DNA from 3 places in the Thalassobacillus sp. C254 genome. Region 2 is predicted to be linked to each of the others. Evidence: riboswitches for the same ligand, from Rfam matches in the RefSeq annotation. Region 2 holds a riboswitch; each other region holds the start of a gene.
The links. A riboswitch is a leader RNA that binds a small molecule or an ion and turns the genes downstream of it on or off. The one in region 2 is predicted to bind thiamine pyrophosphate.
Positions count from the first base shown of each region.

Region 1 (5,298 bases), on a different contig from region 2:
GTTTAAAGGGAAGGCATTTGTTGAATTTATTGCTGAAGAACAGCTGGAGCAGGTAAGCAAAGCAGCATCGGAGCGCCTTCATGTATTAACAAGAGGAAGGTATGCTATTGAAGTTGATTCTTCAGGAGGATTCGTGATAAGAGATGACAGCAATGGCGGGGTTAAGCGACCAGTATCTACTCTCTCAGGAGGGGAGACATTCCTCACGTCACTTGCTCTTGCACTTTCTTTGTCCGCTTCTATCCAGCTAAGGGGCGAACACCCTCTTGAGTTTTTCTTTCTTGATGAAGGGTTTGGAACCTTGGATCAGGAGCTCCTTGAAACAGTCATTTCTGCTCTGGAAAAGCTTCAGGCTGATAAATTATCAGTCGGTGTCATCAGCCATGTGCCTGAACTGAAAGAGCGTCTTCCAAGAAAGCTTACAGTCACACCTGCTGAATCCGGCGGTAAAGGCAGTACGGTTTCTCTGGAATCCATGTAAGGTAACCGCCAGGTAAAATCTGCAAAATAACGTACTAAATAAGAGGGGGATCCAATCCGCCTCTTATTTAGTGTAGGTTGAAAAATAAATCTTACCAGCAAAATCACTTTCAATTGCCAGATGGCTGTCTGGCTTTGTTATCTAATGATTTGCTTTTTAATAATAAAGAACCTCGACTTTTCCACAGTGAGCACATCTTTTATAGTATTGATAATCAGTATACTGATGGAAGCAGCTTGCCTGGATTTCTGCTAAGGCATTTTCCAGCCTGGTCAGCTTTCCTTGCACCAGAGCAATCTCTCGCTTTATATCCTCTGCTTTGTTCATTTAATCACTCCTGTCCCTTCCCTACTGATAAAGGCTTCCGCCTGTTTCTTTAAATTGGTTTGCTTTCTCTTTCAGGCCTTTTTCTACAGCTTCAGCAGTTTCAAGGTCATGTTCAGAAGCATAACGCCGAATATCATGGGAAATACGCATACTGCAAAATTTAGGGCCGCACATGGAACAAAAATGAGCAGTTTTTGCACCTTCAGCTGGCAGGGTTTCATCATGATATTCAAGGGCACGGTCAGGGTCAAGAGAGAGGTTGAATTGATCTTTCCAGCGAAATTCAAACCGTGCTTTTGAAAGAGCATCATCCCTTTTCTGGCACCTGGGTGGCCTTTGGCAAGGTCTGCTGCATGGGCTGCAATTTTGTAAGTAATGACTCCTTCACGGACATCGTCTTTATTTGGCAGTCCTAAATGCTCTTTAGGAGTTACATAACAAAGCATAGCCGTTCCATACCATCCGATCATAGCAGCCCCGATAGCAGACGTAATATGGTCGTAGCCTGGAGCAATATCAGTAGTCAGCGGCCCTAAAGTGTAAAAGGGTGCTTCGTCACAAAGGGCAATCTGTTTATCCATATTTTCTTTAATTAAGTGCATAGGTACATGACCCGGGCCTTCCACCATTACTTGAACCTCATGCTTCCAGGCAAGTTTCGTTAGTTCACCAAGAGTTTCCAGTTCTGCAAACTGGGCCTCATCATTAGCATCGGCTATTGAGCCTGGACGAAGCCCATCACCTAATGAAAAAGATATATCATAAGCTTTCATAATCTCACAAATGTCTTCAAAATGGGTGTACAGGAAATTTTCTTTATGGTGAGACAAGCACCACTGAGCCATAATAGAACCACCTCGTGATACGATCCCTGTCATGCGGCTGGCAGTTAAGGGAACGTATCGAAGCAGAACGCCTGCATGAATGGTGAAATAATCCACACCCTGCTCAGCTTGTTCAATAAGAGTATCCCGGTAAATCTCCCAGGTAAGGTTCTCAGCTACTCCATCCACTTTTTCGAGTGCCTGATAAAGAGGAACGGTGCCGACGGGAACGCATGAGTTTCGAATGATCCATTCTCTTGTTGTATGTATATCCTTTCCAGTTGATAAGTCCATGATAGTGTCCGCTCCCCATTTGGTGGCCCAGGTCATTTTTTCAACTTCCTTATTAATGGAAGAAGACACTGCAGAGTTACCTATATTAGCATTTATTTTGACGTGAAAGTTTCTGCCGATAATCATGGGCTCTGTTTCCGGGTGGTTAATATTTGCTGGAATAATAGCTCTTCCCTCGGCTACTTCCTTTCGGACAAATTCTGGATCCATCTGTTCCCGTATAGCGATAAATTCCATTTCAGGGGTTATGATACCTTTTTTAGCGTAATGAAGCTGGGTTACATTTTTTCCTTCCTTAGCTTTTAGAGGATTTCGGGTAAGTCCGGGAAAAACTTTCTCAGCGCGGGGATCGGAAATATCTTTATAGCCGTTATCCTCGGCTTTCAATTTCCGGCCTTTGTATTCTACGGTATCTTTTCGTTCATTAATCCAATTGTGGCGAATTGGTGTGAGTCCCGCTGTAACATCAGCTTGATAGGAAGGGTCTGTGTATGGTCCGCTAGTATCGTACACACGGACAGGTTTGTTTTTTCTTCCCCGACTGTGCCAGTAGTGGGGAAAGTCCGATTTCTCTCATTGGAACTTGAATGTCTTTTCTTGAACCTTGAATGTAGACTTTTTTACTGCCTGTAAAGCTCGACATGATAGACACATTCTGCTCTTGCAATGAAGATGATGGGGTTGTCATAAAAAATCTCTCCTTGTTAAAAATTAATGGAAAAGGACGAGATCAGGAGAAAACAGGCGGGATAACACAAAAAAGCCGGTTCCTAAAATAGGGGACCGGCTTTGTATGCAGAAGTTGATAGTGGTAATCATTAGCTGTCAATCTAAACTTCCCCACGCTGGTATGAACCAGATCAGGTCCGAAGGGTCAAGAAACCTCATCGCGTTTCTCTCTCAGCCTGCGCTTTGCAGACACCCCTAGTTTGCAATATTCCATTTGTTATTCATTATAAGGAGAGATGACAGAAAAAGAAAGGAATAATTCCATATTTCTGAAAACAGTGAAAAAGGCATCGTCAAATAGAACTGCTTTTTTTAGTGAGGTGTAAGTTCTTTTTTAACCTTTCGTACGACACCGACTACTTCAAAATCCTTGCTTGACAAGGTATCTTTCTGCCTGCAGGAAGAACAGGTGACATGTTGATCCATTTTTTCTGCACGGAATTCTTTATTACAATTTTTACATTTCACGATATGGGGTTCATGAGTGTCTCCTACACAATCAAAACGGATTACTTCTGTTGCATCAGTCATGAGGCTATTCCTCCCCTGTGTTTTTACCCACCTACTTCCCCGGTTTAAAAATAATTAATCCTAAAAATGCAATAGAGTAAGGGATCATTCTAAAACACAGTAAGGTTTCTTTAAAGTGAATATTCATGGCTATTTACATAAATTGTGCCAATATGTGCAAAGTAAATAAAAACGGGGGAGGTGTGTTTAATTGAAAAAAGCTTCTCTGTTAGATAAGCAGGTAGAGATAGTAAAAAAGGGTCTGAATGATACAGATGATTTGATGTGCCTGTCCTTGCCTTATTTTCATACTGAACTGTCTGTCATGTTTCTTGAAACAAGAGTGAAACGAGTTGAATTTGAGAAGCAAGTACTTGACCATCTTAAGCCAGAAACTAAAATAGCAGACGTAAAAGCAAAGATAGCTAAAACTGAATGGGCTCAAACAAAAGACTTATCTTATATTATTACAAGAATTGCAGAGGGCTACGGAGCAGTGATCATAGAAGGGGAGGACAAAGCCCTCTTATTTGATGTAAGCCAGACACCTGAACGAGATGTGGAAGAACCGGTAAACGAGCAGGTTATTCGTGGGTCCCACGCCGGATTTGTAGAATCATTAGATACAAACTTAAACCTTTTGCGTGTCGTCATCAAAAACCCGGATTTGACTGTGAAATTCTATAAAATTGGGGAACGAACCGGCACTAAAGTGGCGATAGTCTATATTAATGGTTTAGCCAAAGAGGAGTTGTTAACTGAACTGGCCGACAGGATCACTTCCATAAAAGCAGATGCCGTTAATGCTCCCAGTTTTACTGAGGAGTTTATTGAGGATGAAGCTTTTACGCCGTTTCCTCAATTTTTAAACACAGAAAGAATAGACAGAGTAACTGGAAATCTTCTTGAGGGAAGAGTGGCTGTTATGAGCGACGGAAGTCCCACCGCCTTGATCTGTCCGACTACCTTTTGGGCTTTTTATCAATCTCCGGATGATTATAATAGCCGCTGGATGATGGGGACGTCTTTTCGTTTGCTGCGTTTGTTAAGCTTTTTAATTTCTGTTTCCTTGCCTGCTCTCTACATTTCGATTGTCTCCTTTCACTTTGAAGTGATACCTGAAGGGATGACGCTTATGATTAAGGAGTCCATTGACCAGATTCCATACCCTCCCTTGATTGAAGCTTTTATCATGGAAATCACCATAGAATTGATTCGGGAGGCGGGGATCAGGCTTCCCAGCCCGGTGGGACAGACCATCGGCATCGTAGGCGGACTTGTTATTGGAGACGCGGTGGTTAATGCAGGCTTTGTATCCAATGTGATGATTATTGTTGTAGCAATTACGGCCATTGCCTCTTTTGTCGTCCCAAACAATGAAATGAGTATGTCAGTGAGGGTTCTTCGCTTTCCCTTAATGCTTGCTGCAGCTGCCTTTGGATTAATTGGTATTGTGTTTGGCCTAACTCTCATCTTGATCCACATGTGCGGGTTAAGATCCTTTGGTACGCCCTATTTATCACCGCTTGCCCCTTTATCATTCAGTGAGTTGAAGGATAGCGTCATTCGCGGGCCGTTATGGAAAATGAACACTAGACCTTTTGGCAGTCAGGCTCTTGATAAAACGAGACAGGGCAAATGAGGGAGCGAGTATGAAAATGTTATCACCTTCCGAGATTACTCCTTTTCAACTGTTTTTTATTATTATTCAAACACAAATCGGTGTGAATATTCTTTCCCTCGCCTATACGGTATCAGATGAAGCAGGATGGAACGGGTGGATGGCCATTCCGTTAGGCGGGTTATTTACCGCTATAATAATGATTGTCATTTGGGCCGTTTATAAGAGACAGCGGTCGTCGTTATTTGAGATGGCTCCTTATCTGATTGGCAAAGTACCTGGAGCATTCTTAAATACATTGTATACCTTGTTTTTTTTAGTCATAGCTGCTGTGGCTCTTGTTTTATATGCAGAGGTCATAACAAAATGGATATTTCACCATACACCAGTCTGGGCTGTGCTCCTCATTATGGTCATTAAAGCGGTGTACCTTGTGCAAAAGGATGTACAGGTAATGGCTCAGTTTTACGTAATTATATCCGGGGCTCTGATTATATTAATTGCTGCGATTT
Region 1 is NZ_BAXQ01000004.1:169,275-174,572, forward strand. It holds gene JCM19033_RS06895 (SbcC/MukB-like Walker B domain-containing protein) at 1-481, shown strand, start outside; gene JCM19033_RS23260 (serine protease) at 638-808, opposite strand; partial or broken gene thiC (phosphomethylpyrimidine synthase ThiC) at 830-2,569, opposite strand; TPP riboswitch at 2,747-2,862, opposite strand; gene JCM19033_RS06905 (hypothetical protein) at 2,968-3,186, opposite strand; gene JCM19033_RS06910 (spore germination protein) at 3,377-4,807, shown strand; gene JCM19033_RS06915 (GerAB/ArcD/ProY family transporter) at 4,818-5,298, shown strand, end outside.
Region 1: another riboswitch for thiamine pyrophosphate. It lies ahead of thiC (phosphomethylpyrimidine synthase ThiC); the one in region 2 lies ahead of thiE (thiamine phosphate synthase).

Region 2 (5,298 bases):
CGCCGCCGCTGTCAGAACCGGCAATGGTTAGTGCTTTTGCCATTGTAGACATGTTTGCACCTCCTTCCACATGCAATTTTCTCTACCTAAAACCGATTGGGGTCAAAAAGATGAAGAGGAATCTCCGCTTCTTTCCCATCAATAGTATCTGCTACGATTTCTGCTGTCACCGGGCTTAATAATATTCCATTTCGGTAATGCCCTGCAGCAAAGATAATATGGCTGGCTTCTTTCTTCTTTCCAATCAGGGGATAGCCGTCTTGTGTGGCAGGACGAAGGCCGGCCCAGGAATGGAATGGTTCTTTTCCCTCAAGAAAAGGAAAGACATTTTTATTCCATTTAACCAGACGGTCAATTCCTTTTTTCGTTACCTCAGTTTTAAAACCTGCAATGTCCTCAGAGGCTCCGTTAATTAATGATCCGTTTTCTTTTGGGACGAGATAGCCTTGAGGAGAGTATACAATGTGCTGTACCTCGCCGTTGTTAATCTCATAGGCGCAAATCTGTCCTCGAATCGGCACAATGGGTATATTCATCTGAAATACATTTTCCATTTCTTTTGCCCAGGCACCAGAAGAAATGACGAGTTTGTCGGCCGTAAACGTTTCTCCGTTCTTTGCTTGAAGCAAAACAGCCGACTCCCATTCCTTGACTGTTACTTCTTCCAAGTGGTCTTTAATAGTTACTCCAAGGTTCCGGCATGCTTCTTCTAAAGCCTTTACATAACCTGGTGCATAAACATGACTTTCTTCCGGGTAACGCATGGCTGCTATAACGTCTTTTGACAGTTTAGGCTCAAGGTCAAAAAGCTCTCTTCCTTTTATTATTTCAGCCTCTACTCCGAATTCACCCTGCCAGCGCTGCCTCGACTCAAGAGACAATAAATCAGCCTCATGGTATACGACATGAAGGCTGCCTGAATTACTGAACTCAAAGTTTGTTTCCGAGTTCTTTTTTACATCTTCAATCCATTGAGAATAAAGCCTTAAGCTTCTCAGACCCAGCCTGAAAAAATCGTCGGGGTCTTCTTCAATTTCAGAAAACGGTGCCAGCATCCCTGCCGCTGCACCAGAAGCTTGTCCCCCGCAACTCACCTTTTCAAGAAGAGTAACGTCATGGCCCCGCCGCCTGCACTCAAAGGCAGCAGCCAGGCCAATTACACCTCCGCCAAGAATAATAATTGATTCCTTCATCCCCTGTACACCTGCTTTCTCAGCCTTCATCAGCCTCTGTCTATTTTGATATGAAGGTTTCATAACCACTGCTTGCTGTTGCATACCGTTTCTTCTGAATCCTTCCGGCTTCATAAGAAAGACGGCCAGCCTCAATCGCGTGCTTCATGGCAGCAGCCATCCGAACAGGGTCCTTGGCTTTAGCTACAGGAGTGTTCATAAGCACCCCATCTGCTCCAAGCTCCATAACTTCTGTTACATCTTTGGCCGAGCCAAGCCCCGCATCGACGATAATTGGTACGTTCGCTTCTTCAATAATCAAGGAAAGGTTATAAGGATTCAACACACCCAGTCCTGTCCCTATTGGAGCAGCCCCCGGCATGACAGCAGCTGCTCCTGCTTCTTCCAAACGTTTGCAAAGTACTGGGTCATCTGAAGTATAGGGAAGAACAGTAAACCCTTCTTTAGCCAGCTGCTCGGTAGCCTTTAGTGTTTCTATCGGGTCAGGTAAAAGTGTTTTTTCATTTGCACTGATTTCAACCTTAATCCAGCTGCTCAAGCCAGAAGCCTTTGCCAGCTGAGCAATTCTAACCGCTTCTTCTGCCGTTTTGGCACCGGAAGTATTGGGAAGGTACTGAAAGATTTTCCCTTCCACATGCTGTAGAATAGCATCCTCATCCGGGGCCTCCAGATTTACACGGCGGATAGCAAATGTCAGTACTTCAGTCCCACTCTCACGTATTGCTTCATTTTGAACAAACGGATTCGGATAACGGCCTGTGCCAGGAAGAAGCGAGAAGAAAGCTCTACATCTCCTATTACTAACTTATCCTTTTTCGTCATGGTGATCATCCTCCTCCTACAAAGTGAACCAGTTCTATTTTCATTCCAGGCTGTACTTCCGTTACGTCCCACTGATCACGGTCAATAATCTTTCCTTCAACTTCGGTGACAATCATTTTATCCTGAAGATCAAAATGCTCAACTACCTCAATTAATGTCTGTACTTGCAGGTCCTTTTTTTCTCCGTTCACCTCAATGATCATTTTTCAATCCTCCTCTTTGCATCCAATTTATCTAAAAAGGCCTGGCATGTTCCTTGAATATCTGTACTGCCGACAATCTCACTGATGGCGCAAATCCTGTCTGCTCCAGCATCAATTACCTGATCCACGTTATGAAGCTTAATGCCTCCAATCGCCACAAACGGGATAGTAATTTCATCAGCTACCTGCTTTACATAAGAGGTCGTCACTGGATCAATGACGTCCACTTTGCTTTTCGTGGCAAAAACCGGCCCCACCCCAATATAATCGGCCCCATTTCGTTCTGCTTCTCTTGCTTCTTCAATCGCATGGGTGGAAATTCCAATAATCATATCTTCGCCTACAATTTTCCTTGCCTCTGATAAAGGAAGATCATCCTGGCCTAAATGAATACCATCAGCTCCTGCTGCAAGAGCAACATCAATATGGTCGTTTACAATAAAGGCAGCCCCATAACGGGCAGTCATTTCCCTTAACTTTTTGGCTTTTTCAAACACTTCTTTTTTGCTGCTGAATTTATCCCGAAGCTGAATAATATCTGACCCGCCCTTTACTGCTTCTTCCATTACCTCAAGCATAGAACGGCCGCTATGAAATTCTTCTCCAGTTATCGTATATAAGCGAAAGTCCTTCATACTTCCGCCTCCTTTCTGATGCTAAATCCTTTGTTGTGAAAGAGAATCTTAAAACATATAAAAAAACGTCACCCAGCGCAGTGGATGACGTCAGTTTCCTACTCATCGACTTTCCTACGCTGGCATCAACCAGATCAGGTTCAAGGGTAAAAGGACCACCTTTTTCTCAGCCGGCTTCCTGTCCGGCACCCCTAGTCATCTATAAAGGTCTATTATTTTAAAGAATACAATATAAATATTATCCCATAAATTTAATAGATAACAACCCATTTCCCTCAATCCAACGAACATATTTTGATACTTTTTTCATGGCATTCTCCCTGTTCTTCCAAAAATAAACCGCAAAAAACCAGTCAGAAGACCTTCTGACCAGCTCCTTGCATTAATCAAAGATAAAACGCCCTCCAGCTATTCCTGGGTTCGTCATTTCTTTTGCATTGAGTATTTCATCAAGCTCTTCTTCGGTAAGAATTCCTCTTTCCAGCAAATTTGCCTTACACTCATTCCTGTCTGAATAGCTTCTTTTGCAATTCTGGAGGCTGTTTCATATCCTACATGGGGATTAATAGCGGTTATTATTCCGACACTGTGCTCCACCATGTGTTTCGTTCGTTCCACATTGGCGGTCAAATCCTCCAGAGCCAGCTGCCTGAAGGAATTTAGTCCGTTTTGTAAAATGGAAAGAGACTGAAGCAAGTTAAAAACTAAAACAGGTTCCATTACATTTAACTCAAGCTGTCCTGCTTCTGAGGCCATGCATATTGTATGGTCATTCCCCATCACTTGAAACGCAATCTGATTAACCACCTCTGCCATGACCGGGTTAACTTTTCCAGGCATAATAGAGGAACCTGGCTGCCTTGGCGGAAGGTTAATCTCATTAAACCCTGTTCTTGGACCTGAACTCATTAATCGTAAATCGTTTGCAATTTTTGATAGGTTAATAGCATGCACTTTAAGAGCTGCGGATAGTTCTGTATAGGCGTCTGTATTTTGCGTGGCATCTACAAGGTCTTCTGCACTGAACAAAGGGAAACCAGTTAGGTCAGCCAAATATTCTGCCACTTTTTCAATGTACTCAGGCTTCGCATTTAAACCTGTTCCTACAGCTGTCGCCCCCATGTTAATTTCAAACAAATGGTCCACAGATTTTTTAATACGGTTCAAATCCCTCGTCAGCACTCTTCTATAAGCCCCGAACTCCTGTCCAAGCCTAATGGGTACTGCGTCTTGAAGATGAGTTCTTCCCATCTTAATGACTTCATCAAATTCCTGCTCTTTTCGTTTCATGGTATCTACAATATCCGAGAGTGCCTGGGTCAGCCCTTTGGACAGAAGCAAGGAAGAAATATGAATGGCAGTAGGGAACGTGTCATTTGTTGACTGAGCCATATTAACATGAGTATTAGGACTCACCTTCAAATAATCCCCTTTTTCTCCTCCTAGCAACTCAATTGCCCTGTTGGCGATCACTTCATTTGTATTCATGTTAAAGGAGGTGCCGGCTCCTCCTTGAATGGCGTCCACAATAAACTGATCATTATACGCTCCTTCAATCACTTCATCTGCTGCCTGGATGATAGCCTTGGCAATTTTTTTGTTAAGTACGCCCACATCTCTATTTGCCATCGCTGCAGCCTTTTTGACATAACCGAACGCGCGAATAAGCTCTGGGTGAGGTGGATAGCCAGTGATCGGAAAATTTTCTTTGGCGCGGATCGTCTGAATCCCATAATACGCATCTTTTGGCACCTTTTTCTCCCCGAGAAAATCTTTTTCAATTCGGAATTCTGTCATACAATAACGCTCCTTCTCAAATGAACTAAGTTTCATTCGTATTATAGGTATGTATACCCTTTCTCCAACAAATTATGCTATCCGCATATTCAGCCCGTGTAAAGGCATAACACGGGCTGAATGCAAATTAATTTGCATGATTCATTTTTAATGATTCTCCGGAAGAATACCTAAAGATTTAGCGGCAAGCCAAGCCGCTCCCGTTACTCCTGCATCATTTCCTAATTCTGCAATAACAAACTCTGTGCCTTTTGCTACTTTTTCCAAGGCATAACGTTGAAAGTATTTTTGTATAGGTGACAGGAGAGCCTCTCCGGCAGCCGACACTCCGCCGCCAATCACAATTCTTTCTGGATTCAGCAATGTACAAGCATTGGCTGCCGCAAGGCCGATGTACAACGCCGCTTCCTCAATAACTGCCGTAGCGAGGGGGTCTTTCCTGGCAGCGGCCTCAAAGATTTCCTTTGTCGTCAGCTTCTCCTCGCTTGTACTTTGAAGAATGGAAGTTGGATACTCTTTATTTTCTCGTTTCTCCATTACTGAACTTACCATTCCCGTAGCTGACGCCACTGTTTCCAGGCAGCCAGTCTTGCCACAATTACAGGTTTTCCCTCTAAAAGGGTCAACCGTAATATGCCCGACTTCTCC
Region 2 is NZ_BAXQ01000003.1:8,428-13,725, forward strand. It holds partial or broken gene thiD (bifunctional hydroxymethylpyrimidine kinase/phosphomethylpyrimidine kinase) at 1-52, opposite strand, end outside; gene thiO (glycine oxidase ThiO) at 87-1,256, opposite strand; partial or broken gene JCM19033_RS04545 (thiazole synthase) at 1,234-2,015, opposite strand; gene thiS (sulfur carrier protein ThiS) at 2,021-2,218, opposite strand; gene thiE (thiamine phosphate synthase) at 2,215-2,853, opposite strand; TPP riboswitch at 2,948-3,056, opposite strand; partial or broken gene aspA (aspartate ammonia-lyase) at 3,236-4,650, opposite strand; gene JCM19033_RS04565 (ROK family glucokinase) at 4,798-5,298, opposite strand, start outside.

Region 3 (5,298 bases), on a different contig from region 2:
TTATGAGTATATTTCAGAAAACAACCCAGATTATATGTTTGTGATTGATAGAGGAGCAGCTGTTGGTGATGGAGATGAATCATCTCTAACAAATGTCATTGAAAATGAGCTTGTTCAAACAACAGAAGCATACAAAAATGATAAAATCCTTTATTTAGATCCAGAATTCTGGTATCTTTCCGGCGGCGGTCTTACGTCTGTTCAGGAATGGTAAATGAAGCAGCACAAATGCTAGAATAAAGGAAAAGGTCGGCCCAATGAAAATTGAGCCGGCTTTTTTTCTTTCAGGGGTGCCTGGCACCCTGAGGCTGTTGTAACAAATGAGTCAGGAAAATGCTGGAGAATCAGGTAGTGCAGCGGTTTGAAATATTACAGTAGCAAAGGGTGCCAGGCACCAGAGATGAAAATTCGTGATAAAGACATAGGAAGCGGGGAAAGTTAGTGCTAAAATAAAGAGCAGCGTATTTTTGAGTGATATTACACTCAATCACTCAACTATGAAAGTAGTTTTACAGAAGGAGAATGTACAGTGTTAAATTGGCGGAATATCGTGCCCGGTGTACTAATGGGCATAAGTGACTTGATCCCGGGAGTAAGCGGGGGTACGATCGCTTTGCTCGTGGGAGTCTATTATCGTTTAATAGCCGCAATAGACGGGATATTTTCCAGGGAGTGGAAGAAGCATCTCATGTTTTTAATTCCTTTAGGAACAGGTGTGGTGCTTGCATTGCTTTCTATGAGCCGACTCATTGAATGGCTCCTGGCTGATTACCCTCAGCCAACGTTTTTTCTTTTTTCTTGGGTTGATTATAGGGATCATTCCTTTTCTTTTAAAAGAAGTTGATTATAAAAAGACCTTTAAAGGAAAACACATAGCTCTCCTGCTTGCAGCTGCAGCCATTGTGGCTTCCACAGCTTCATAAGGGATGAAGAAATGTCTGCGGTGATGTCTAATTTAACTGCAATGGACTATCTTCTGTTATTTTTCGGAGGATGGGCAGCAAGCAGTGCAATGATCTTGCCTGGAGTCAGTGGTTCTTTTGTCTTTTTATTAATAGGAATTTACCCGACTGTTCTTAACGCCATTTCTACGATTAACATCCCTGTCATTATTGTCGTAGGGGCAGGAATTGCTCTTGGTTTAATCATTACAAGCAAAATTATAAAGAAACTGATCAGAAATTATAAGATAGGAACATATGCAGTAATGACCGGTCTGGTCACTGGCTCTATATTCGTTGTCTTTCCTGGAATAGAAGGAAGTATGTTTCTTTTCCTCATAAGTCTTGTAACCTTTATCGCTGGTTTATTTTGTTCTCTTAAGCTCAGTTCTCTCGGAGAAAAAGCAAAAGCTTCTCAGTTAAAGGTGACACGAGCTTCATAAATTTAAAAAGGAAAATTTTAAAGAATACTCTAACTTTTAAAGGAAAGTATGGTATTTTTATAGTAAGGCATAAAAAACAGAATACACAGAAACCACTAGGGGTGCTTTGAAAAAGCTGAGAATGACCGTATGGTCTAAACCCTATCACCTGAACTAGGTAATACTAGCGGAGGGAAGTGGCGTTAAGACAAGCCTGATAGTACAGGTATACTACTCCCTGTACCTGGCAGTCTTTGTATATATTATTTCGTATATGCGGCCACTCTTTTCCTAGAGTGGTTTTTTTAATGGGTGAAATTACTAATGTCCAGTCAAGAGCAGACCTTTTCATGAGAGAGGAAGGAGTGAAGATGTTGCACGAAACAATTACGCAAATTTTAGAGCAGGTAGACAGGAGAAAAGAAGAATTAATTGACCAGGTAGGTGACCTTATACGTTTCCAAACTCCCAGTCCGCCTGCCCGCAACACAAAAGAGGCACAGCACTACATAGCATCAAAGTTAAACAGCCTGGGGTTTGAGGTTGACATGTGGGATGTGTTTCCTGACGACCCGAACGTAGTAGGGACATTAAAAGGAACCCATTCTGGTAAAGCCAACAGTTTAATTATTAATGGTCATATGGATGTGGCTGAAGTCGGGGAAGATCTAACTCAATGGAAACATGACTTTTACTCCTGTTGTAGAAGACGGGCGGTTATACGGGAGAGGGACAGCAGATATGAAAGGCGGAATGGGAGGAGCTCTTTTTGCCGTACAGCTTCTTCGTGAGCAGGGAATCAGCTTGCCTGGCGACCTGATTTTTCAATCGGTAATTGGTGAGGAAGTAGGGGAAGCAGGTACTTGAATGCTGTGAAAGGGGGTATAAGGCTGATTTGGCAGTGGTTGTGGATACAAGTGATCTTCACATTCAAGGGCAGGGAGGAGTGATTACCGGCTGGGTTACAATAAAGAGCCCCCAAACCTATCACGATGCTACTCGCCGGAATATGATTCACGCAGGGGGCGGTCTATACGCAGCTAGTGCCATTGAAAAAATGACGAAAATCATCCAGGGCTTGCAGGAGCTTGAACGGCACTGGGCTGTAACAAAATCCTATCCTGGTTTCCCCCCTGGTATGACAACCATTAACCCTCTGTGATTGAAGGGGGAAGACATGCCGCCTTTGTGGCTGATGAGTGCCGATTATGGATTACGGTTCATTTTTACCCGGATGAGAATCATGAACAGGTTGCTAAAGAAGTAGAAGAGCATTTATTAAAAGTGGCCGAATCTGATCCTTGGCTGAGGGAGCATCCGCCGCTTTTTCGCTGGGGTGGCAAGTCGATGATTGAGGACCGGGGGGAAATCTTCCCTTCACTGGATATTGACCCTGAATCCAAAGAAGTGGCTGCGGTGAAACAGGCTCATCAGCGAATCTTTCAGACCATCCCTCAAACGGGGATGTCGCCTACCGTAACTGATGGGGGCTGGCTTGGGGATGCGGGCATTCCGACTGTTATTTATGGTCCTGGTGACTTATATAACGCCCATGCAGTTAATGAATCTGTTGAGATCGAACAGATAGTTCAATTTACAAAGGTCATGATTATTCTGATATACGAGTGGTGTCATAAAGAAAAATAGAAAGGATGAATGCAAATGAAATTTAGTGAACGCTTATACGAAAAGGTCCAGCCAATTTGGAAAAAGAATCATGAACACCCTTTTGTGCAAGGAATGGGAAACGGATCACTTGATAAGGAAAAGTTCCGCTACTATATGATCCAGGATTATTTATATTTAATAGATTACTCTAAACTCTTTGCAATCGGCACCGTCAAAGCAAACGATCTAAAAACGATGGGGAAATTTGCTGAACTTCTTGATTCAACGCTGAATACTGAAATGAGTCTTCACCGTCAATATGCAAAGAAGTTCGATATTTCTGAAGAAGAGCTGGAAAACGCAGAGCCTGCTGCAATGACACTTTCTTATTCTCATTACATGCTTCATGTCGGTCAGAACGAAGGGCTGGCAGAGTTAGTGGCCGCCTTGCTTCCATGCATGTGGAGCTATGCGGAGATTGGAAAAGAATTAAGCAAAATACCGGGAGCCGCTGAGCATGAATTTTACGGTGACTGGATCAGCATGTATGCGGACGATGAATTTCAGGAATTAGCGAAGTGGACCATTGATCTTCTTGACGATTTAACAGAAGGAAAACCTGAACATGAGTTATCTCGGATTGAGGATATTTTCTTAAATACAACCCGATTTGAATTTATGTTCTGGGACATGGCCTACAACCAGGAGATGTGGCCGGCAGATGAGTAGTCAAGCCGCACGGGATCATCTTTCTTTTTCCAATGTGTCTTTTTCTTACAAAGGAAAACCTCCATCTTCCTTATCTATCTTTGAAAACGTTACGGTCAGCGTCAAAGAAAAGGAATTTGTAAGCATACTCGGTCCAAGCGGCTCTGGAAAATCTACTTTTTTCCGTCTGGCAACAGGACTGGAACAGCCTGATACCGGAAGCATCTCTATTTCTCAAAAAGAAGAAAAAAACAGGCTGGGAAAAGTAGGATACATGCCGCAGCAGGATCTCCTGCTGCCCTGGAGGACGGTTTTGGAAAATGGTGTGCTGCCTATGGAGCTGCAAGGAGTATCTAGAAAAGAAGCAAAGAAACAGGTGCTCTCTCACATGAAGGAATTTGGCCTTGAAGGAAAAGAAAATGTGTATCCTCAGCAGCTCTCCGGCGGAATGAGGCAGAGAGTCTCCTTTTTACGGGCCATCCTTGGAGGAGCTGATATTCTTCTATTAGATGAGCCTTTCAGCGCACTCGATTCTATGACTCGTTTTATGATGCAGGAGTGGCTCTTACTGCAGTGGCAAAAGTGGGAAAAGACCATTATATTTATCACTCATGATGTGGAAGAAGCAATCTTTTTATCTGATCGAATTCTTATGCTCACTCCTCCGCCAATACAAACAGAATTTGAGACTATTGATGTCACTCTTCCCAGACCAAGAACAGAAGAAAGCAGAAGCAGCCCTGTTTTTATGGAGCTTAAACAGAGACTTCTGCAAAAGATGAGGGCAAGGATAGAGCTATGATTTCCGCCAGGTTAAAAAGCTGGGTATCGTATGGAGGAGCGGGATACTAGCATTGCTTTTCATTATGGGCTGGGAAATAGGTGCAAGGATTTACGATAAACCCTATATCCTCCCTGCGCCTTCTGGTATTTTAAGCAGACTTTGGGAATTAAGAGATGTGTTATTTACTGTGCACCTGTGGGCCACATTGCAAATTATCCTGATAGGACTTGGCATTTCAGTTGTATTTGGAACGGGCCTGGCTGTCCTTATGTCCAGGAGCCAGTTGGCCGAAAGGACTTTTTATCCAATCGTTATAGCCTCTCAAACGATTCCGATTATAGCTCTGGCTCCAATTTTTGTCCTCTGGTTTGGATATGACATATGGAGCAAAGTTGCTGTTACTGTACTGATAACATTCTTTCCTATTACCGTCAGTTCATTTGACGGATTGCGATCGACAAGCAGGGAAATTGAAGACTTATTGAAAACGATGGGAGCTTCATCCAGACAGATTTTTTTCAAAGTCCAGGTGCCTTCCGCCCTTCCTTACTTTTTTTCAGGAATGAAGGTGGCCGTTACGTTAAGCGTAATCGGTGCAGCTATTGGAGAGTGGCTGGGAGCGAGCGCGGGACTTGGATATTTCAGCCGCAGAATGATGACACAGATGGACGGAGCCGGTGTATTTGCCCCGATTGTGCTGTTATCTGTCCTCGGGATTCTATTATTTCTGAGCATTAAACTAATAGAAGCAGCCACAACAAAATGGAGGAATGTAAAATGACAAAAAGAAAACTACTCACCAGGTCACTGGCCGGAGCTTCAGCTCTTTCTCTCT
Region 3 is NZ_BAXQ01000008.1:11,468-16,765, forward strand. It holds partial or broken gene JCM19033_RS28120 (siderophore ABC transporter substrate-binding protein) at 1-214, shown strand, start outside; partial or broken gene JCM19033_RS09455 (DUF368 domain-containing protein) at 566-1,384, shown strand; TPP riboswitch at 1,472-1,576, shown strand; gene JCM19033_RS28125 (M20/M25/M40 family metallo-hydrolase) at 2,048-2,230, shown strand; gene JCM19033_RS28130 (hypothetical protein) at 2,259-2,525, shown strand; gene JCM19033_RS28135 (M20/M25/M40 family metallo-hydrolase) at 2,552-3,010, shown strand; gene tenA (thiaminase II) at 3,026-3,700, shown strand; gene JCM19033_RS09470 (ABC transporter ATP-binding protein) at 3,693-4,481, shown strand; gene JCM19033_RS09475 (ABC transporter permease) at 4,546-5,244, shown strand; gene JCM19033_RS09480 (ABC transporter substrate-binding protein) at 5,241-5,298, shown strand, end outside.
Region 3: another riboswitch for thiamine pyrophosphate. It lies ahead of JCM19033_RS28125 (M20/M25/M40 family metallo-hydrolase); the one in region 2 lies ahead of thiE (thiamine phosphate synthase).